DNA from 3 places in the Alteromonas sp. I10 genome. Region 2 is predicted to be linked to each of the others. Evidence: predicted binding sites of a transcription regulator. Region 2 holds the regulator's gene; each other region holds the start of a gene.
The links. The regulator sigma-54, encoded in region 2, starts transcription at its own class of promoters, with help from an activator protein. The targets are predictions, from matches to a motif close to GTTGGCACGNNNNTNGNNT.

Region 1 (7,207 bases), on a different contig from region 2:
AAGCACACCGCCCATAAGCGCAAGCAGTAGCGAGGTTTTATCTTTCACTGGGGAGCGCTTTATGGCGCGAAACCCTTTAATAGGATGGCTGACCAGTAGTGTTGCTAGACCACCAATGACCGCGGGCGGCATATTAAGTAAGTAAACAAGATTGCGTACGGGTTTGGCAAAGAAAGTCATTGCAGGGGTTCGGTAATGCCACTGCCAAGATGTGAGCAAAAGCAATCGATAAATGAGTGCGCCTATGGGGCCTGCCACTACAAAGTAGAAAATAACGCCGCAATAAAGATAAAGAAACTTCAGCCATAGCGATTCTATCGCGGCTTTGGCAATTCCTATATCGGAAAGTGAATCGCATTGACGTGCAGTAATGGTTTGCGCCATTTCACGTGCGAGGGATTTTTTATTTCTTCCCACACTCGCCAGCACTTTTTTGTACTGTTGACGCTGGTAACCGTAGTCGAGCAGTGCGACAAGAATAATCGCCTCAAAGAATACGGGGTATTGGGCCATGTACACCAAGATGGCAACACATACTACCAATGGCGCAAGAAGAACTAGGGCGGCTAATGAGCCTGAAATATAGTGCTGAGACCTACCGTATTCGCGAGAGGGCACCACTTTGCGCCCCATTTGCTGAACGAGGTAGCGCATGAGCGTTAATGGATGAGTACTTTGGGGCCAGCGCCATAATGCGTCAACGGCGATAGCCAGCCAAAGTACGAATAGCGACTGGTATTGCGGGTCGCTAATTACCTCTGTCATCTTATTTTGCGAGAGCCTTAATCATTGCCATAACTAATTGTGCTGAGTGTTTAGCGGCAGTGTCTAGATACTCTTTAAAGCTCACTGACGACGTTTTTCCTGCAATATCCGACAATGAACGAATGACAAGGAAAGGCGTGTCGAGCATATGGCAAGTTTGACCTATAGCTGCACCTTCCATCTCAACCGCTTTCATGTCTGGGAAGTTTTCACGCAGTTCTGCTACAGCTTCGTCGCTACCGATAAACGCATCGCCCGTACAGATTAAACCTGTTGTCGACTGAAGCGACGTAATGCCTGTGGCAGCACTACGAGCGGCTTCCATTAACCTTGTATCGCAACGGAAATCTTCAGGCATACCTGCGCATTGACCGAGCTTGTAGCCAAAATGGGTTAAATCGGCATCATGGTGAATAACGTGACTGGCGATCACTAAATCACCGATGTTTAGATTCTTGTCGAAACCTCCGGCAGAACCGGTATTGACAACAGCATCAGGGGCGTACTGTTCGATAAGTACAGTAGTAGCAATTGCTGCAGCCACTTTACCAATACCGCATTTTACTAGCACCACTTCTATGTCGTTAAGTGTACCTTCGTAAAACGTCAGGTGCTTCCACTGGGTTTCTTTTACATTCCAAAGTGACGCTTTAAGTAGCGCAACTTCTTCGTCCATTGCACCTAAAATACCAATTTTTTTCATAACTTTACCGACGGTGTTGAGGGAATTTAACGCGTGAATACGCTGTTGAAAGCGTTAATTGTATAAGGAAAATAGAGAAACTGACAGAAAAATGCCTCTGTTACCGCTATTTGAGAGTAAGAAAATAGCAAAGCAACAAAGGCCAGGGGAAGTGGGCTTATGTCTTAAGCTGCAGCTGGTCTGCTTGAACGCACTGGGCGAGTCGGGCGCTTTGGTGGCTCTGGATTATGCGTTGGCAGCTGTGCCATTTTTTGCTGTAAACGGCGATATGGAATGAGTTTGTTTTCCAAACACTCGCGAATATCTTCAACGGTATAACCAGATTTCACTTTAATTCTTGCATGAGGAAGGCCGGCAGCATCAAGTGCTCCGGTTACAAACCAGTCTTTTTGTGATTTATAACCATCTTTGCCTTGGCTATGAACTAAGTCGATAGCAAGAACAGGACTCATGTCGTGTTTATCTACTAATACAAAGTCGAGCTGTCTGCTAGAAGCTCTGCTGATGGCTTGGCTTGCCGTCTTTTTATTTGCAGACTGGCGAACCGCCACTAAATCGTTAAGACGCACACGGCACACTATGCGAAACTCTCTTCCCATAGCCTGTTCGATAAGGTTTAAAAAAGAGTGCTCAACGGGGGTGAACAATTGCGGCTTTCGCCTAAATGGAAATGCGACACCGCCGTCTGACAACTTTATGGCACCCAGTGCAACGACAATAAGTAACATCATTAGAATAATTGCCAATTCCATCGTAACCCTCGCAAATATCAATAGTTAAAGCCCACGGAATGCGTAATAAAGAAGCCCGCTAAAGTGTTTATATCGAAAAAAGCTTGGGCTCCGTTTGCAGTTTGAGCGTCATAAAAATGACACTCACTGTTACCGTGGAGTAGTTATTGATGATTTTGCAAAGCAGATGCCAACATGAGTAGATTTCGTAGTTGTCTTGCTAAAAGGGCTTATTTCGTTGTGGATGTAACAAGAATATCCACTTGAGAGCCAGTATTATCTGGGCTGATTATTACTCTGACCCCTTTATCTTCTGAGGATAACAACGTGCGGCCGCTAACTGGCGTGTGAGTTTTTAAAGCGGGGTGCGCCGTTTGGTAAACATTCAGTAATTCACTCGGGGAGCGAGGAGAGTGGTAAACCATTACTGCTGTCTTGCTTTCGTCAAATGCTTGGCATTGTCTTGCATCATCAGAAATCTTAATTTGCTGAAAATCAGAAGGGCAAGACATGATGCTTGGCTTACTAGGTGAAGAGTTGACGCTTTGTTTCTTAGTTTGGTTGTTAACTTGCGCATTTAATGAAGCGTCAACAGCAATGGTATCAGCTAAGCTGGCATTGCTCGCTGCTATCGCCAGTGTTAGACAAAATGTAAGTTTCTTAATGTTTAAATGCTGCATAGATAGATTCTTCACCCGATGTGCGATGTCTTTAATTGCTTAAACGATAGTAGAGTCGTAACTCTCGCGCTTCAACTAAACCTTGGTCTATTAACGTATATTAGTGAGGTTTTTCGTATAGGTTTTGGTTTAAAGCATCACTTCATCACTACAACTCTATTACTGGTCATAAGGCGTGGTCAGTAATTGATACAGCGCATTTGTTCCACTGTAAAAGTTCCCTATACGTAAGTTTTCATTAGGGGCGTGTTGATTGTTATCAGCATTGACTAATGGAATAAGAATTACCGGCTTCTCTATACTGTTTACTAGCGGTGCGGTTGGAACAGTACCCCCCATCATTGGAATAACTACAACCTTCTCATCGCTTACAGATTCTAGTGCCTTTTGCGCCCATAGACCAACTGGCTCATCGAGGGACGTTTGTAGTGCTGCAGTGCCGGGGCTAACTTCTATAAGAATGAGTTTTTCATGCTTTAGACGGGTTTCTTTTGATGGCAATTCGTCCACAATGTGATATCCCTTAGCTGTTATATAGTCTTTTAACAGCTTAACTTGTCTGGACGAGTGAGCCTCTTTTGTAGTTCTAATATCGATGGACGCTGTAGCGCTAGCCGGAATGATTGTCCTTACTGCTGTTGTGCTTGCAGCGCTCAATCCATTGATATTTAGAGATGGAAGACTAATGGATTCATAGTAGTTGCCACCTACAGACTCTGACTTTGTTACCCCAAGGCGTGCCAATAGTGCATTTTCATCAATAGGAATGTCTCGAAGCACCTGTTTTGTTTCTTCTGACAGAGGAGTGTCTCCGTAATAATTAGGAATAGTCACCTTGCCATTTTCATTTTTCATCCCTGCTAAGAGTGTTGAGAGCATAAAAGCGGGGTTTTGAATGTAGTTGCCAAAGTGCCCACTATGGCTATCAGAGTTTGGTCCGAAAACAGTGAGCTTAACCAGTGTCGCACCGCGATGACCGAAAACCACGGTAGAAGCGTTGGATGGATGCATGGGACCGTCTAACATTACTACGGCATCTGCAGAAAGCTGCGCTTTGTTTTTTTCTATCACTTTTGCGAGGGTAGGAGAGCCACCTTCCTCGTTTGAATCAAGGAGCACTTTGATATTAACTGATGGCGTCACCTTATTCGTCGAAAGTGAGTTTATGGCTGCTAGTAACATCATTATTGGGGCTTTGTCGTCAGATGCCGAGCGCGCAAAAATACGCCAATTAGGGTCATAGTCTTTATCGAGTAAAGAGAGTGGTTTTTCAACCCAGCTGTCATTTTCTTCGATTTTTAGAACGGGCTTCCAAGGGCTGTCTTGTTCCCACAACTCAGCGTTAACCGGTTGACCATCCATATGTGCATAAAAAAGCAGGGTAGGGGCATTTTTCCCAGCTAGCATGTAATCAGCATACAGCATCGGCATGCCGTTGTTTTCCAGCAGCTGAGTATTAAAACCATACTCGCTGTATTTCGTTGCCGTCCAACGCGCAACCTTTTCTATATCAGTTGCTGATTGCGTTGCAACGTTGGGTAGCGTGAGATATTCCAAGTAGTCTGCGAACACTGCTTTAGCCGAGCGAGTGGTAAGTGCGTTACTTTCCTCTGCCTGGGCGCAATATGAAACGGAAACTAAAAATAACCCGTAAAGTAGCCCTGTCCGCAATCTCATGATGTCATCTCTTTATTCAATTATTCTATCTAATGTAAATCGTATCTCTTTAGTTTTAAATAAAAAAAGCTCGATAGCAGAACTATCGAGCTTTTCGTGATTGGACAATAGGCTTTAGTTAGCGAAGGTTAAACGCCAATATAGTCCATAATCCCTTCTGCGGCTTTACGGCCTTCGTCGATAGCAGTAACAACCAAGTCACTACCACGTACCATATCGCCACCGGCAAAGACTTGCGGGTGAGAGGTCTGGTAAGCAAATTTGCCAGCAGATGGCGCGCGTACGCGACCTTTTTCATCAAGCATAATGCCGAAGTCAGCAAACCATGGCGCAGGGCTGGGCTGGAAGCCGAAGGCGATAATTACCGCGTCTGCTTCTAGTACGTGCTCTGAACCTTCCACCTCAACAGGGCGGCGGCGACCATTGGCATCCGGTGGCCCCATTTCGGTTTTAACCAGCTTAACACCACATGCCTTACCGTTTTCATCTACTGCAATGTCTAGCGGCTGAAGATTGAATTTAAACTCAACCCCTTCTTCTTTCGCATTAACAACTTCGCGGCGAGAGCCTGGCATGCTTTCTTCGTCACGGCGGTATGCACAGGTAACTTGGGCAGCGCCTTGGCGAATTGACGTACGAACACAGTCCATGGTGGTATCACCACCACCTAATACAACGACGCGCTTGCCTTTCATATCAATGTAATCAGCAGGATCTTTTTCAAGGCCCATTACGCGATTGGTGTTGGCGATAAGGAAAGGTAAGGCTTCGTGAACGCCTTCAACTTCTTCGTTATCGAAACCACCTTGCATCGACTTGTACGTACCCATGCCTAAGAAAACAGCATCGTATTTATCAAGCAAATCCTGGAACTGTATGTCTTTACCAATTTCAGTGTTAAGTACGAACTCAACACCCATCTCGGTAAAGATTTGGCGGCGTAGCTTGATCACGTCTTTCTCTAATTTAAAAGACGGGATACCAAATGTAAGTAGGCCACCAATTTCTTCGTATTTGTCGTAAACAACAGGTTTAACGCCGTTACGAACCAGAATATCAGCACATGCAAGACCAGCTGGGCCTGCACCTACAATCGCCACTTTCTTGTCGGTCCATACTACGTCAGACATATCTGGGCGCCAGCCCATTTTGAATGCTGTATCGGTAATGTACTTCTCAATACTACCGATAGTAACTGCACCAAAATCGTCATTCAGTGTACATGCACCTTCGCACAGTCTGTCCTGCGGACATACGCGGCCGCATACTTCCGGCAAACTGTTGGTTTTATGAGAAAGTTCCGCAGCTTCTAAAATGCGGCCTTCGTTGGCCAAGCTTAACCATTGTGGAATGTAGTTGTGCACTGGGCACTTCCATTCACAGTATGGGTTACCGCAGTCCAAGCAGCGATCTGCTTGGCCTTCGGTTTGAGATTGGCTCAGCGGTTGATAAATTTCCGCGAACTCTTGTTTACGTACCATGATCGGCTTTTTCGGCGGATCGATACGTTCAACATCGACAAATTGATATACGTTCTTTGCCATAAACTAAATCCTCCTACTGAGCCTGAATGCGTAATTCAGCACTTGAACGACTGATGTGACCAAGCAAGTTTTTCACATCACTGGTTTTTGGCTTAATAAGCTTGAAGCGTTTCAGCGTTGCGGCGAAGTCAGTAAGCAACGACAACGAGTGCTCGCTTCCTGTTTCTTCGTAATGCTGATTAATTAAGCCACGTAAGTGCTCAGCAAGAATCGCTTTATCTTCAATTGGCATTACATCGACCAGTTCCGCATTTACACGGTTATCAAGGTCGTCACCATCATCCATAAGATAAGCAAAACCACCAGTCATACCTGCACCGAAGTTAACACCAACCGGACCAAGTACAGCCACGATGCCGCCTGTCATATATTCACAGCCGTTATCGCCAATGCCTTCAACTACCGCAATAGCACCAGAGTTACGTACGCCAAAGCGCTCGCCAGCACGGCCAGCAGCAAACAGCTTACCGCCTGTTGCACCGTAAAGGCAGGTGTTACCCATAATGGCGCTGTCGTGGGCGTCGTAAGAGATATTGCGAGGTGGGTGAATAACAAGCTTACCGCCGGTCATCCCTTTACCTACATAATCATTGGCATCACCTTCAAGGTGCATATGCAGGCCGCCAGCGTTCCACACACCGAAGCTCTGACCCGCTGTACCGGTAAGTTCAACTTTGATAGGTGTATCTTCAAAGTCGTGGTTACCGTGGTGTTTAGCGATTTCACCTGATAGCAATGCGCCGACAGAGCGATCCGTATTGCGGATTGGGTATTTAAGGGTAATAGATTTACCGTCAACAACCGCTTGCTGGCCGTCTTTAAGCATCTGCGCGTTCAATTCACCTTTATCGATAGGTGCGTTGGTCGTTTGTGAGCAAAATAAGCGCGTATGGTCGCCTGCTTTAGGCTGCGCTAGCAACGGAGACAAATCTAAACGGTTTTGCTTAGCGGTAATGCCATCTAGAACTTTAAGTAGCTCTGTGCGACCAACAAGGTCGTCGAACTTAGCAATACCCATAGACGCCATGATTTCACGCACTTCTTGAGCAATAAACTTGAAGTAGTTCATTACCATATCAGGTAAGCCAATGAAGTGGTCGTCACGCA
Region 2 (7,207 bases):
AATAAGCACCGCCCAAATAGCACCGTTTAAAAAGCCGATGGATATCTCTTTACTGATAAGCCATCGTGAGTTACTGGCATTTACATGGCCTAGTGCCATACCGCGAATAACCAGGGTCAGCGTTTGGTTACCAGCCACGCCTCCCATACTCGGCACGATGGTATTTAAAATAGCTAACACAGCTAGTTGGCTGAGCGTTGCTTCAAATAAATCACTCACCATAGCAGCCATCAGCGCAGTGACCAAGTTAACGGCCAGCCACACGGAGCGGCGTTTAGTACTTTGCATAACCGGAGCAAAGGTATCTTCGTCGTCATCAAGACCCGCCATACTCATCATCGAGTGCTCGGCGTCTTCACGAATAATGTCAACCACGTCGTCAATGGTAATTCGCCCCACTAAGCGATGGTTTTCATCTACAACAGGTGCTGAAAGCCAATTGTATCGCTCGAACAGGCTTGCCACTTCATCGTCGGGCATATTCACAGGAATCGCTTCAGATTCCTCGTCCATAACGTCAGACACTCTATCGTCGGTATCTGCGGTGAGTAAACGGGTAACTGGAACAATACCAACAAGGTTGTCAGTTCGATTTACTACGTAAAACGTATCCGTATTCTCTGGCAGCTCGCCTTTTAAACGGATATAGCGCAAAACCACGTCAATGGTCACATCAGGGCGTAATGTGATGGTGTCGGTGTTCATGATGAAACCAGCGGTTTCTTCACCGTAAGACAGCGCTTGCTCTGCGCGCACGCGATCTTGTGCATCCATCGAATCTAGAATATCGGCCAGTACTGGCTCTGGAAGACTGCTTAGCGTCTCTGCTAAGTCATCGGTATCCATCTCTTCAAGTGCGTCAACCACATTAGCGGGAAGCATCTTTGTAATGATACCGTTTCGAACATCGTCAGAAAGTTCTTCTAAAATGTCGCCGTGAAAGTCACCATCAATGAGCTCCCATAATTCGTCACGGGTTCTGCTAGGGCTAGATTCAAGAATGTGGGCGACGTCTGAAGGTGGTAATTCAAGCAGAAGCTTACGTACAGATACGAATTGACCGTTGGTCAACGCAGCGTTGAGTGCGCGTAACTGAGTTTGTACGTATTTAGAAACAAGCGCTTCTGCCATAAGGCGTTATTCCTACAAGCTAAAAGATGAACAATGCAGGCCATAGAGCCTGAGTGGGCGTAGAATATCGCAATTATGATGAGTCTGTCATGATAATTGCGTAGGTTTTGCGCAGGATTTTAAGATAACTGCGCTAAGTGTTGATTTATTGGTCAATGGATTGGGCAAATAAGACTATTCGTCTTCGTTAAATCTTCCCTCAATAAGTTCTTCAATAGCTGCAAGTGCATCAACAGCATCACTGCCGTCCACAATTACATCTACCTGTTCACCTTGATGGCTTTCAAGCATCATTAATCCCAATACACTGCTTGCGTCTGCTTCCTTATCGCCTTTTTTTAAGATGATTTTAGCGTCGAATTGATTCGCCAGTTTAACCAGTTGGGTCGCCGCTCTTGCATGCAACCCTAACTTATTGACGATAGTTAGCGTTTTTTGAATAGTCATTACTGATTCAGCTCTCTATGGCGAATTTGTACATCAGGGTGTATTTCACTGAAGGTTTTCGACAGGGTCTGTGCGATATAAACCGAACGGTGTTGGCCACCAGTACAGCCAATTGCTACGGTTACGTAACTTCTGTTATTGCGCTCTAAATGAGGCAGCCATGTCGTTATTAAATTCTGAATTTGCCAAATGAACTTGGTCACTACAGGCTGCGACCCCAAAAATACTTCTACTGGTGCGTCTAATCCGGTCAGGTGTTTAAGGTCGGGCTCCCAGTGGGGGTTAGGTAAAAAGCGGGCATCAAAAACGTAATCCGCATCTTTAGGAATACCGTGCTTAAAGCCAAACGACTCAAACACAAGCACAAGGCGTGAGCTTTTCTTACCTAGGATACGCTCTCGAATTAACTCAGCCAGTTGGTGAATGGTAAGCTTATCTGTGTCTAAATATAAATCTGCGCGTTCAGCAATAGGAGCAAGTAGGGCAGACTCGGCTTTAATGGCTTCTGAAAGCGATTTATTAAGCTTGGCGAGAGGGTGAAGACGACGTGTTTCGCTAAAACGCTTAACCAGTACATCATCGCTCGCGTCAATGTAAACAATGGTCATCGACCACGAAGAAGGCAGGTAGTCTAGAATTTCTACCAAATCGTCAGGATTTTTAGGTAAGTTTCTCACATCGATACTTACCGCAACCTGATCGTACTCGTCAACAACTGTATGGGTTAAGGTGGGAAGTAAGTTTACCGGGATATTATCAACACAGTAATAACCTAAATCTTCCAATGCGCGAAGTGCGACAGACTTACCAGACCCCGAACGACCACTGATTATTATCAGCTTCACCTACTTTCTCCCTAATACTCTGGTTTTATCACATACGCGTTGTTGAATTAGGCGCCTACTAAACGGTTAATAGGCGCTTAATGTTTAACTTAATGCAGATAGAATATCGTCGCTTGTCGTTGCGCGACGTATTGCTTTAATCGTTTCTTTGTCGCTTAGTTTACCAGCCACGGTGGCCAGCGTTTGAAGGTGTCCTTCGGTCTGTTCCTCGGGAACGAGTAGCGCAAAAAAGATGTCTACGGGTTTCTCGTCAAGGGCGTCAAAGTCGATTGCTGGAGTGCTGGTTACAACAATGGCAATCACTTTCTCAAGGCCCGGTAGGCGTCCGTGGGGCAGGGCGATACCATTGCCAATGCCTGTACTACCCATACGCTCTCGAGCCATCAAACTGTTGAGTACCGTTGCCTGATCAATGTTCTCGTTTTGCTTGGCAGCGATATCAGCGATGATCTCAAGAATTCGCTTTTTACTATTACACTGAACCGCACACTCGGTGCGGTCCAGACTTACGATGGCTTGTATATCCATGCTTAATTAACTACTAATGTTTTTTCAGTTTTTCCTTATGCTTGATTACCTGCCGGTCGAGTTTATCAACCATGCTGTCAATCGCCGCATACATGTCGGTATTTTCTGAGGATGCGAATACTTCAGCGCCACTTAAATGAACGGTCGCTTCGGCTTTTTGATTTAATTTTTCAACGTTCAGGATGACATGCACATTAGAAATGTGATCAAAGTGACGTTCAAGTTTGCTGAACTTCGTATCGACATAATTACGCAAAGAGTCGGTGATTTCGACATGATGACCAGTAAGGTTGATTTGCATATTTCGTCTTCCTTATATTATTAAGCCCGATTAAATAAGGCTTTTGCGTTGGTTCGACGGCGGGATCGACAACGATTCCCGGTACTTTGCTATTGTTCGCCGGGCAACTTTAATGCCTTGTTCGGCCAACAATGAAGCAATCTTGCTATCACTTAGCGGCTTGCTAGGCTTTTCAGCGGCCACTAATTTCTTGATCAATGCACGAATCGCTGTAGATGAACATTCACCACCAGACTCTGTTGCAACGTGGCTTGAGAAGAAATACTTCAATTCGAAGATTCCACGTGGCGTATGCATGTACTTTTGCGTTGTCACTCGCGAAATAGTGGATTCGTGCATATCTACCATTTCTGCGACATCATTTAGCACCATTGGTTTCATCATTTCCGGGCCGTGCTCAAAAAAGCCCATTTGCTGCTGCACAATGCAGTTTGCAACCTTCATTAAGGTTTCGTTACGAGATTCAAGGCTCTTTATGAACCACTTAGCCTCTTGCATGTGTGAGCGGATGAATTGTGAATCGCTACTATTCTTGGCACGGCGACTCATTGCAGCGTATTGTTGATTTACGCTTAACTTAGGCAGACTGTCGGGGTTCAGCTCAACCACCCAACGGCCATTTTTCTTGGTTACTGAGACATCAGGAATAACGTACTCAGGCTCTTTAGTAACTAAAGCACTACCTGGGCGAGGATTCAAGGTTTGCAGTAAACGCATTGCCTCGCGTAGCTGATCTTCTTTCAATCGGCTTTTACGCATAAGCGTACGATAGTCTTTGCTGCTCAGTAAGTCAGAGTACTCTTCAATCAGTTGCTTTGCTTCAGCAAGCCACGGTGTGTCTTCTGAAAACTGGCGCAATTGCACCATCAAACATTCTTGTGGAGAGCGAGAGCCAGAACCAATAGGGTCGAACATCTGAATGCGCTTAAGCACACATTCTATTTCGTCCATTTCAATCGGCTCTTCCATATCATCATCGTTAACCGCTTCTAAAATATCGTCAAGGGTAACGGTTAAATAACCTGACTCGTCAATAGAGTCGATGATTGCTGTAGCGATTGCGCGATCGGTATCCGAGAAATGGGTAAGGCGCATTTGCCAAAGAAGGTGCTCTTGAATATCTTCAGTAGTCTCACCTTGGAAGATTTGCTCGTCGTCATTGGATGGACCTGGAGCTGGAGAAGATGAAGCAGAATAGTATTCGTCCCATGTGCTGTCGATTGGCAGCTCATCGGGAAGATCGTTTTTCTCAAGTGCATCGCCGGCTTCTAATGTGTCACTAGATGCAGAAGCAGTGGCCTCAGAGCCGCTGTCATCGTTGTCGATATTGTTCTTTTCTAGTTGCGGCTCGTCGTTACCTTCTTCAACTTCTAATAGCGGATTAGAATCGAGCGCTTCTTGGATCTCTTGTTGAAGATCAAGTGTAGAAAGCTGCAGCAGTTTAATGGCCTGCTGAAGCTGTGGTGTCATGGTAAGTTGTTGGCTAAATTTTAGCTGTAAAGATGGTTTCATCTACGTCTTATTTAAATGCTCTAAATTGAATATACCAGAGCGAAACTGAAAAATGACAATTCGGTTACATTAACTATAGCCTGAATTGTTCGCCTAGGTATACATCCCTTACTTTTTGATTACTTAAAACCTGTTCCGCCGTTCCTTGCGCAATAAGCTCGCCATGACTCACAATGTACGCCTTTTCACAAACATCCAATGTCTCTCGTACGTTATGGTCCGTGATAAGGATTCCAATCCCCCTATCGCGAAGATGTTGTATTATCTTCTTTATATCATTAACTGATATTGGATCAACACCAGCAAATGGTTCGTCTAACAAAATAAATTGCGGTTTTGCTGCCAGAGCGCGGGCAATCTCAACGCGACGGCGTTCGCCCCCTGACAAACTCATCCCCGTACTATTACGTATATGGTTAATATTAAATTCATCAAGTAGCGCATCTGCTTCTTCTTCTTGCTGTTGTGAATTTAAATCTTTACGGGTTTGCAAAATGGCCATGATATTTTCATGCACGGTGAGCTTTCTGAAAATAGAGGCTTCCTGCGGTAGGTAGCCAATTCCGCGGCGTGCACGCTCGTGCATGGGCTGATGAGTTAGCTCATTGTCGTCGATTTCAATCTTACCTTTATCCAGATTCACTAAACCAACAATCATGTAGAATGTGGTGGTCTTACCAGCGCCATTTGGGCCAAGAAGACCAACAATTTGACCCGTTGAGACAGACAGGCTTACATCTCGTACAACCTGTCTTGACTTGTAAGCCTTAGCAAGATTTTTAGCGCTCAAAGTTGCCATTGCTATTCATTGCCCTCGTTGTCTTTTTTGTCTTTCTTAGACGAAGTTTTGCGAATGGTCTCAGGTGTGAATACTGTGGTCACTCGACCCTCACCATCCTTACCTGCGCCGCCAGTCGCTAGCAATTGCTCGGTAATCATATCGAACGTGATGTTGTCACCCTGTACTTTACTGGTGTCTTGTTTCAACTCTGCGTTTCCGGCAAGAGAAATCGTTCGGTTCACCACTTCATAGCGTATTTCATTAGCTTTTGCTGAAACTGGCGTGCCGTCTTCCAATTGCTGGGAATAGCTTGCAGGCTTCCCTCTAGCAATAAATATTTCACGACCACCACCGTCAGTGGCAATTACTTCCACTTCGTCAGCTTCAATAACCAAAGAGCCTTGAGTTATGAGTACGTCGTCTTTGTACAACGCGGTTTTATTTTTACCGTCGATAAACTGGGTGTTCGAGCCTATTTTTATGGGCTGCGAAAAATCATCTTCACTGGCGTGTACCGCACCGCTAGCGATGGCAAGCAATAAACTAGTTGCTAGGGGAATAAGTGGTTTGTACATGATCTAAAAGCTCGTATTCTTGTGTGCGTAAATTCGCGTTAAACCCATTACTTAAAATGACATATTGGGTGCCCAGTATTTCAACGGGTTGGTCAGATGTCATTTGCTTGGTTTCTAAATTAATTTGAATGTACTCGGTCGATATACTTCTGACAAAGTCATCGCCAGTTTGGTTCTCAATATTAACTTGGTTTTCCAGCTGGATTAGCTCGTTATTGTATAGTGTACCTTCATCAGCGGTTACCACCCATGGTGATGACGCGTTTTCTGTATAAAGGGTGTATTTAGGTTGCTGAAACAATACAAAGCCAAGCTGGTCGTAATGCTCCATCGACTCTGCAAATACTTTGTGATTTAACTCACCGTCTTGATTGTACAGCGTAGTGGTTAGATTTTTTGCTTTGTAGGCGGGCTTTAGCGCATCGTTTTCACGATTCCCCTGCGTTTCAGGCTGCTCTTCCATCCACGTAGGGATGTACATCAGCATCGCCAGAATAAATAGCGCCGATATACTTAATCCTAAGCGATTAAAGCCAAACAGACTCATACACTAGCTCCAAAAATCTCATTTGCTATCCCTTTGGCCTGCAAAATGGTATCCGATATTTCTCGGACAGCGCCAAACCCACCGGGAAGGGTCGTAATCCAGTTTGCTTGTTTTGCTACGTAAGGATGGGCATCGGCAACCGCAATTTTAACCGCAACGTGCTTGTACATACCCGTATCTGGCATGTCATCACCTACCGCAGCCACTTCGTCAGTGTTTAACTCAAGGCGTTTCATCAGGTCACTAAGCGCGTCTGCTTTATTCTCTTCGCCTTGAATTATATGTGCAACATTCAGTGCCTTCATTCTATTTTCAACAATGGCAGAGCGACGTCCAGTAATAACCGCGACATTCACTCCATTGCTCACTAGCGCTTTTACACCATATCCATCACGGGTATGGAATGCTTTAAGTTCTTCACCGTCGTTACCTAAGTAAATTCGGCCATCTGAGAACACACCATCAACGTCGCATACCAGCAACTTTATCTTGGCTAGTTTTGCGAAAAGCGAGTCATTTATTTCCGTGTACAAGGTGGTT
Region 3 (7,207 bases), on a different contig from region 2:
CGCCAGGGCACATCATTTCGTGAAGTTTCTCGCCAGGTCGAATACCCACTATCTTAATGGGTACACCTGGTGCCATGGCTTCGGCTAAATCGGTAATTCTAATTGACGGTATTTTGGGCACAAATATTTCGCCACCCATCATGCGCTCGAAATTCTTCAAAACAAAGTCGACGCCCTGCTGAAGTGTTATCCAAAATCGCGTCATATCTTTATGCGTAACCGGAATATGGTCAGTGCCTTCTTCAATGAGCTTATTGAAAAACGGAACAACCGAGCCTCTAGAGCCCACTACATTCCCGTATCTCACTACAGAAAATCGAGGTCTGCCCGCGCCAACCATATTATTTGCTGCAACAAACAGCTTATCGGAAGCGAGCTTAGTCGCACCGTACAAATTAACGGGGTTAGCTGCTTTGTCGGTCGACAGCGCGATAACTTTGCTTACCGAATTATCAATAGCTGCGTTTATAACGTTTTCAGCGCCATCGATATTAGTGCGGATGCACTCCGTGGGATTATATTCAGCAGCCGGAACTTGTTTCATGGCGGCAGCATGGATAACGTAGTCTACCCCTTGCATTGCGCGCGTAAGGCGGTCTTTATCTCGCACATCACCGATAAAGTAGCGCATGCAGGGAGCATTAAATTTCTGCTGCATTTCGAACTGTTTTAGCTCGTCACGCGAATAGATAATTAAGCGCTTGGGGTTATAGCGTGATAACAAATTTTCGGTGTATTTATGACCGAACGAACCTGTACCACCTGTTATCAATATAGACTTGCCGTCAAACATAGATCGCCCACGATTTTTATGATTATCGTTTAAATATATCATGTGTCGGCAACAATGCCATAAACCATTAGTTTTTAACGAGTCTTCCTTAAATAAAAAGTGAAATACTCAACAGTAACGATACCGTTGAGCCGTTGGGTATTCATTTTCATACTCTTTAAAAAAACAGTCACTCGTTATTCTTCTGTCTATTTACTACACTATATTAAGTGAAAGTTTAATAGGGTAGCCTCATGATTAAAATAGGTTCCGATTCAGGTAACTCACTTCTCAGCCAAGTGCAAGAGAAGCAAGAATCCTTGATGGAAAAGCTTGCCAGTGGTAAGAAAATTAAAGATGCAACTGACGGCGCAGCGGCCCAGCAAATCATCGATCGGTTAACTTCAGAAGTAGAAGGCAACCGCCAGGCTATTAATAACGTTTACGACGGAATTTCGGTGGCGCAGGTCGCAGAGGGTGGTTTAGGCAGCATCAATGACGATGTAAACCGCATTCGCGAACTTACCTTACAGTCTGGTAATGGTGTTTTGAGCAGTGGCGATCGCCGTGCTATTCAATCTGAAATTACGCAATTACAAGAGAATATCTCTCAAACCATTGAGCAGACGAATTTTGCTGGCAAGCCGTTATTATCTGAAAATGGCTCACTTGAATTCCAATCAGGTTCAAGTGCGGGTCAATCAATAAGCGTCAATACACAAGATGTTGCTGCTCAATTAAATGATGTACTGGCTATCGATATTACATCTGGCACTAGCATTGAAGATGCGCTAGGTGCAACTGATGCTGCAATTGAAACGATCGGTAACGCGCGAGGCGATTTAGGTGCTACCCAAAACCGTTTCGAAAGTGCGGCGCGTTCTCTTACTCAAGCTAACGTGAACACCGCTGAAGCGCGTAGCCGCATTCAAGATCTTGATTTTGCTCAAGCTGTGTCACAGCAGGCGTCAAACGATGTGCTGGGTCAGGCGGCGCTAACCGTTCAAGCGCAAGCGAATCAGCAGCAGAGTCAGGTTTTATCGTTGTTGAGTTAAACCAACATACGTTAATTTTGCTAAAATTAATCGAAAGAAGCAGGGTAACCTGCTTTTTTTATTGATACATTTCCGAAAACAGCGGTTGCGCTCCGATCTTTTGTCGTTACAATTTATAAATGCGCTAAACTGTAAATAATAACAAAGCGTTCTCGGGGAATTGATGAAGAACATTTTGCTGGTTAGTGACAACCAGGAACTTATTCAAAACTTGGAAACTATCGTTACCTTCATGGGAGAATCGTGTCAATCGCGAGGCTTTAGTGATTGCGAACGGTATTTGCAAGATAGTGGGGCTGATGCTGTTCTTATTGAGCACATATCGCCAGCCATAGTCAGCGGACTGGTTGAGAAGTTTCCTCACATACCATTTGTAGCATTGGTTGAAAATAATAGCCAAGCATCAGCAGGTTGTAATCTCGTTAGCGTTATTGCAACGCCATTAACCTATCCCGTTTTGACCCAAGCTATCCATCGTTGCCAAGAATACTCAAGGCGCAAACCGAGCTTGTCTCGTACATCGGGAACAAAGACGCGACTGTTTAGAAGCCTTATTGGTAAAAGCGAACAAATACAAATAGTTCGTCGATTAGTTGAACAGGTTGCTCCAACTGATGCCACTGTCTTGATTCTAGGTGAGTCTGGAACAGGTAAAGAGGTCGTTGCACGTAATGTTCACTTCTTATCTGAACGCAAAGACGGGCCATTTATTCCGGTAAACTGCGGTGCCATTCCTGGCGAACTGCTGGAAAGCGAGCTGTTTGGTCACGAAAAAGGCGCGTTTACTGGCGCAATCAGCGCGCGTAAAGGCCGTTTTGAGTTAGCGGAAGGCCGTACGTTGTTTCTGGATGAAATCGGTGATATGCCGCTTCAGATGCAGGTTAAATTATTGCGCGTGTTACAAGAGCGTACCTTCGAGCGCGTAGGCGGCAACAAGCCCCTTCAGTGTAACGTACGCATCATCGCCGCGACGCACCGCAATTTGGAAACCATGATCAGTGAAGACAAGTTCCGTGAGGACTTGTATTACCGACTCAACGTGTTCCCAATTGATAGCCCTGCACTTAGACAAAGAAAAGACGATATCCCCTTACTGCTCCAAGAGCTAAATAGTCGTATCCAAGGTGATGGGGTGGAAGGTGTGCGCTTTACCGAGCAAGCGATCGCCTCGTTAATGGAGCACGAATGGGCGGGCAACGTTCGTGAGCTGTCTAACTTGGTTGAACGCTTAACAATTCTTTATCCTGGTCAAATCGTTGATATCGCCGATTTACCTGAGAAATATCAATACGGTGATATACAGGCTTACGAGCCTGATTATCCCGAAGAAATTCTTGAGCGTGAAGCATTCAATGCACTCTTTGCTGAAGCGGCCGCGCAAGAGCCTGAAGAAGATCTTAACGAGCAAAGCCATGAGGGTTTGAACGGAATGGTTTCTTCATCTTTACCTGAGGAAGGGGTTAATCTCAAAGAGTACCTTTCTGAGTTGGAAGTAAACCTCATTCGACAGGCGTTAGACAATCAAGATTGGGTGGTGGCTCGAGCTGCCGACAAACTTGGTATGCGCAGAACAACGCTTGTCGAGAAAATGCGGAAGTACGATATTCAACGTACTGAAGAAGCGTAATGTCAGGTAATTGACGTTGCGCTTTCCTCTATAATTTAATCCTATCTAACTGAAAAATAAGCCAATGATGAATTGGCACATCTTCTGCTTTATCTAAGTCATAGTTTAACAGCGTCTGCAATTTGACGAGGGCAATATGGCTTTTGACAGCACACCACAATCAACTGAGTACTCAGCATCAAGCTATGCGTTAGATAGTATTGATAATGCGATATCTCGTGATGAATACGACCCCTCAAGCAGTGACGATATTTCGTCTTTACGGTTGCAGGCGAGTCGACTTGAGCACTTACTTCAGGTAATGCCTGCTGGCGTTATCGTTATAGACGGTAAAGGGATCGTGCGCCAAGCCAATGAACAAGCGAAAGCACTGTTAGGTGAACCGCTGGAAGAGGAAGTGTGGCGAAGTATTATCACGCGCTCATTCAAGCCTCGCGCTGACGACGGCCACGAAGTCTCACTTGTTGACGGTCGCCGAGTGAAGCTTTCTATCACGCCATTAGAAAATGAGCCTGGGCAATTAATTGTTATTACCGACTTAACCGAAACGCGGCAGCTGCAAGCACGCGTGAGTCATATGCAGCGCCTGTCTTCTCTCGGAAAAATGGTGGCATCCCTTGCTCACCAAATTCGTACGCCTCTTTCTGCGGCCATGCTCTATGCGTCTAATTTAACGCGCAAAGGCTTGGGACAAGAAGCACAAACTCAATTTGCAAACAAGCTAACTGACAGGCTTAAAGAGCTAGAGAGTCAGGTTAACGACATGCTGCTTTTCGCTAAGTCAGGGGAAGAACAAGTGGTCAGCCAAATTAGCTTGGGAGAGTTGTTTACTTCAATTGAAGGCAGTGCCCAAACCATGACGGCTCAAGCACAGCAAACGCTAACTTTTAGCGGCTTCGATAAAAACGTATCTATTACCGGTAATCTTACAGCGCTTCAAGGCGCGTTATTAAACCTTGTTCACAACGCGAGCCAAGTTACTCCGAAAGGGGAGTGCGTGCACGTAGAAACTGCAGTGTCTGATGAACGTTTGCATGTGGCCATTATAGATAAAGGTCCTGGCGTACCGGATAAACTCAAAAACAAAATTTTTGAACCGTTTTTCACAACTAAAACTCATGGCACGGGCCTTGGTCTTGCGGTGGTTAAATCCGTCGTAAACGCCCACAACGGTTTGCTTAGCGTATCAAATATGCCAGAAGGTGGGGCGTGCTTTAGTGTGTCTTTGCCGTGTGTGGTGAACGCTCAATCTTCACAAACATTGACTCATGTTGCGTAGGTCATAGGAGAGAATAATGTCTAAAACTACCATTTTAATTGTTGAAGATGACGCAGGATTACGCGAAGCACTCCTAGACACCCTTCTGTTAGGTAACTATGAGGTTGTTGCCGCTGACTGTGCTGAAGAAGCGTTAATGGTGCTGTCTTCGCGCTCCGTCGATTTAGTGGTAAGCGATATTCAAATGGGCGAAATGAGCGGTTTAACGCTACTTAAAAGTATCAAAACTAAGTACCCCAATATGCCGGTGCTATTGATGACAGCCTATGCCACTATTGATGATGCCGTGCAGGCAATGCGCGATGGCGCAACAGATTATCTATCCAAACCGTTTGCCCCAGAAGTACTGCTTAATTTAGTGGGACGCTACGCGCCGGCTCAAAAAATAGAGTCACGCACGCCTATTGTTGCTGACCCTTCAAGCTTGAAGTTACTTGAGCTTTCTCGCAAAGTCGCGAAGTCCGACGCCACTGTGATGGTAATGGGACCAAGCGGTTCGGGTAAAGAAGTGCTGTCTCGCTATATTCACGATCAGTCGCCGCGAAGTGATGCGCCATTTGTCGCCATCAACTGTGCAGCCATACCAGAGAACATGCTAGAAGCGACCTTGTTTGGTTACGAAAAAGGTGCGTTCACCGGCGCAATCCAAGCTTGCCCGGGTAAATTTGAACAAGCCCAAGACGGTACGCTGTTACTTGATGAAATAACCGAGATGGATTTGGCGCTTCAAGCTAAACTGCTACGCGTGTTACAAGAGCGCGAAGTAGAGCGTCTTGGCGGACGTAAAACCGTTAAGCTCAACGTCCGTGTTATTGCTACAAGTAACCGAGATTTGAGAAAAGCAGTGGATGCGGGAGAGTTCAGAGAAGATTTGTACTACCGCTTAAATGTATTCCCTATTGAGTGGCGCCCGCTATCGGAACGTCCGGGTGATATTGTCCCTCTCGCCGAACATCTGGTTCAGCGTCACGCTAGTTCTCAAGGGCTGGGTACTATCAGGTTAAGCGCAGCAGCACGCAATAAGCTGTCACAATACAGCTGGCCAGGGAACGTTCGCGAACTAGAAAACGTGGTTCAACGGGCGCTTATTTTATGCGAACACAATGAAATCGACGCCAGCGATTTAATGATTGACGAAGACATGACTGCACCTGTTGAGACACCGCAAGAGCATGTTGAAGATAATAGGCTAGGGTCTGAGCTGCGCTACCAAGAACATCAAATTATCCTCGATACATTGGTGTCGTGTAACGGCAAGCGTAAAGATGTGGCAGAAAAGCTCGGCATTAGTCCAAGAACCCTTCGTTACAAATTAGCGCGCATGCGCGAAGACGGTATTGAAGTGCCCGCATAAGGTCGCTTTCTACACTTTCGGTTTCCTCGTCCTTATCCGTCGCCTCTGTAGTAAAGAAGGCGGCGGTTTTTTGTTGCTCACACTAAGTCAAACGCCATAAATTTGGCTAACCCTCTTATTTTTGATTTATCTTCTTGATATGTATAGTTTTTTAAAGTTGGCAAGCCCTTTGCTAAATCCCCTCTATACATAAGTTATACGCCGATGTTCAGGCGGTCTCGAAAAAGCACTAGGAGTGGTTATGGACGTTAAAGCCAATAGTTTGTATCAAGAAATGCAGAACATGATTGGGCAAACTCGTCTTCAAGTTAATGAGCCTCAACAGCAGCCGCTTAGTGAAGTTAATAGCTCGGCAAGTGATTTCTCGACCATGCTAAAGAATGCGGTAGATGGTGTAAACGGCATGCAGCTCGAATCTAAAGACGCGCAGCAGCGTTTTGAAATGGGCGACCCTAACTTAAGCCTAGCTCAAGTTATGCTGACGAAAGAAAAGGCAGGCATTGCTTTTGAAGCCACTGTTCAAGTGCGTAACAAAGTACTTGAAGCCTATAAAACAATAATGAATATGCCGGTGTAGGTGGAGTAGGTTATGGCTGAAGCTACAGGTACAAACCTTACGGTTCCTGATCAAAATCAAGCAGTGGACAATGAGCCAGAAAACAAATCTGGTTTTATGGACACTTTAGGTAGCGCAGATATGATGCGCCAAATGGCCCTTGTGGTTGTTTTGGTAATCTGCGTCGCCATCGCTATTTTTATTCTTATCTGGTCGCAAGAACCTGATTACCGTCCACTTGCGAAAATGGAAACCCAAGAGCTTATTGAAACCCTCGATTATATGGATGCAAACCAAATCGACTATAAGCTTGAAGGCAATATTGTTTACGTAAGAAGTGACGAATTCCAAAACATCCGTTTAGGCATGACCCGCCAAGGGTTAACAAAGGCCTCTGATGCCGGTACAGATATCATTATGCAGGATATGGGGTTTGGCGTGAGCCAGCGTGTTGAGATGGAACGTCTAAAACACGCCCGCGAGCAACAAATCGCGGCTACCATCGAAGATATCGCGAGCATTCAAAAAGCCCGTGTCTTGTTAGCTATGCCTAAAGAGAACGTA

Region 1: the regulator sigma-54 is predicted to act here: its motif matches at 2,376-2,394, upstream of BZA03_RS05375 (DUF2726 domain-containing protein).
Region 3: the regulator sigma-54 is predicted to act here: its motif matches at 3,526-3,544, upstream of BZA03_RS00400 (PAS domain-containing sensor histidine kinase).

Annotation. Positions count from the first base shown of each region.
Region 1 is NZ_QJJN01000002.1:222,790-229,996, forward strand. It holds gene BZA03_RS05365 (cobalamin biosynthesis protein) at 1-765, opposite strand, end outside; gene BZA03_RS05370 (5'-methylthioadenosine/adenosylhomocysteine nucleosidase) at 767-1,468, opposite strand; gene BZA03_RS05375 (DUF2726 domain-containing protein) at 1,633-2,220, opposite strand; gene BZA03_RS05380 (hypothetical protein) at 2,430-2,879, opposite strand; gene BZA03_RS05385 (M20/M25/M40 family metallo-hydrolase) at 3,039-4,556, opposite strand; gene BZA03_RS05390 (FAD-dependent oxidoreductase) at 4,685-6,100, opposite strand; gene gltB (glutamate synthase large subunit) at 6,114-7,207, opposite strand, start outside.
Region 2 is NZ_QJJN01000003.1:242,652-249,858, reverse strand. It holds gene mgtE (magnesium transporter) at 1-1,131, opposite strand, end outside; gene BZA03_RS07960 (HPr family phosphocarrier protein) at 1,306-1,578, opposite strand; gene rapZ (RNase adapter RapZ) at 1,578-2,423, opposite strand; gene ptsN (PTS IIA-like nitrogen regulatory protein PtsN) at 2,508-2,951, opposite strand; gene hpf (ribosome hibernation promoting factor) at 2,965-3,252, opposite strand; gene BZA03_RS07940 (RNA polymerase factor sigma-54) at 3,283-4,764, opposite strand; gene lptB (LPS export ABC transporter ATP-binding protein) at 4,838-5,563, opposite strand; gene lptA (lipopolysaccharide transport periplasmic protein LptA) at 5,566-6,120, opposite strand; gene lptC (LPS export ABC transporter periplasmic protein LptC) at 6,089-6,667, opposite strand; gene kdsC (3-deoxy-manno-octulosonate-8-phosphatase KdsC) at 6,664-7,207, opposite strand, start outside.
Region 3 is NZ_QJJN01000001.1:106,154-113,360, forward strand. It holds gene pseB (UDP-N-acetylglucosamine 4,6-dehydratase (inverting)) at 1-793, opposite strand, end outside; gene BZA03_RS00390 (flagellin) at 1,027-1,827, shown strand; gene BZA03_RS00395 (sigma-54 dependent transcriptional regulator) at 1,991-3,454, shown strand; gene BZA03_RS00400 (PAS domain-containing sensor histidine kinase) at 3,591-4,733, shown strand; gene BZA03_RS00405 (sigma-54 dependent transcriptional regulator) at 4,750-6,087, shown strand; gene fliE (flagellar hook-basal body complex protein FliE) at 6,329-6,664, shown strand; gene fliF (flagellar basal-body MS-ring/collar protein FliF) at 6,677-7,207, shown strand, end outside.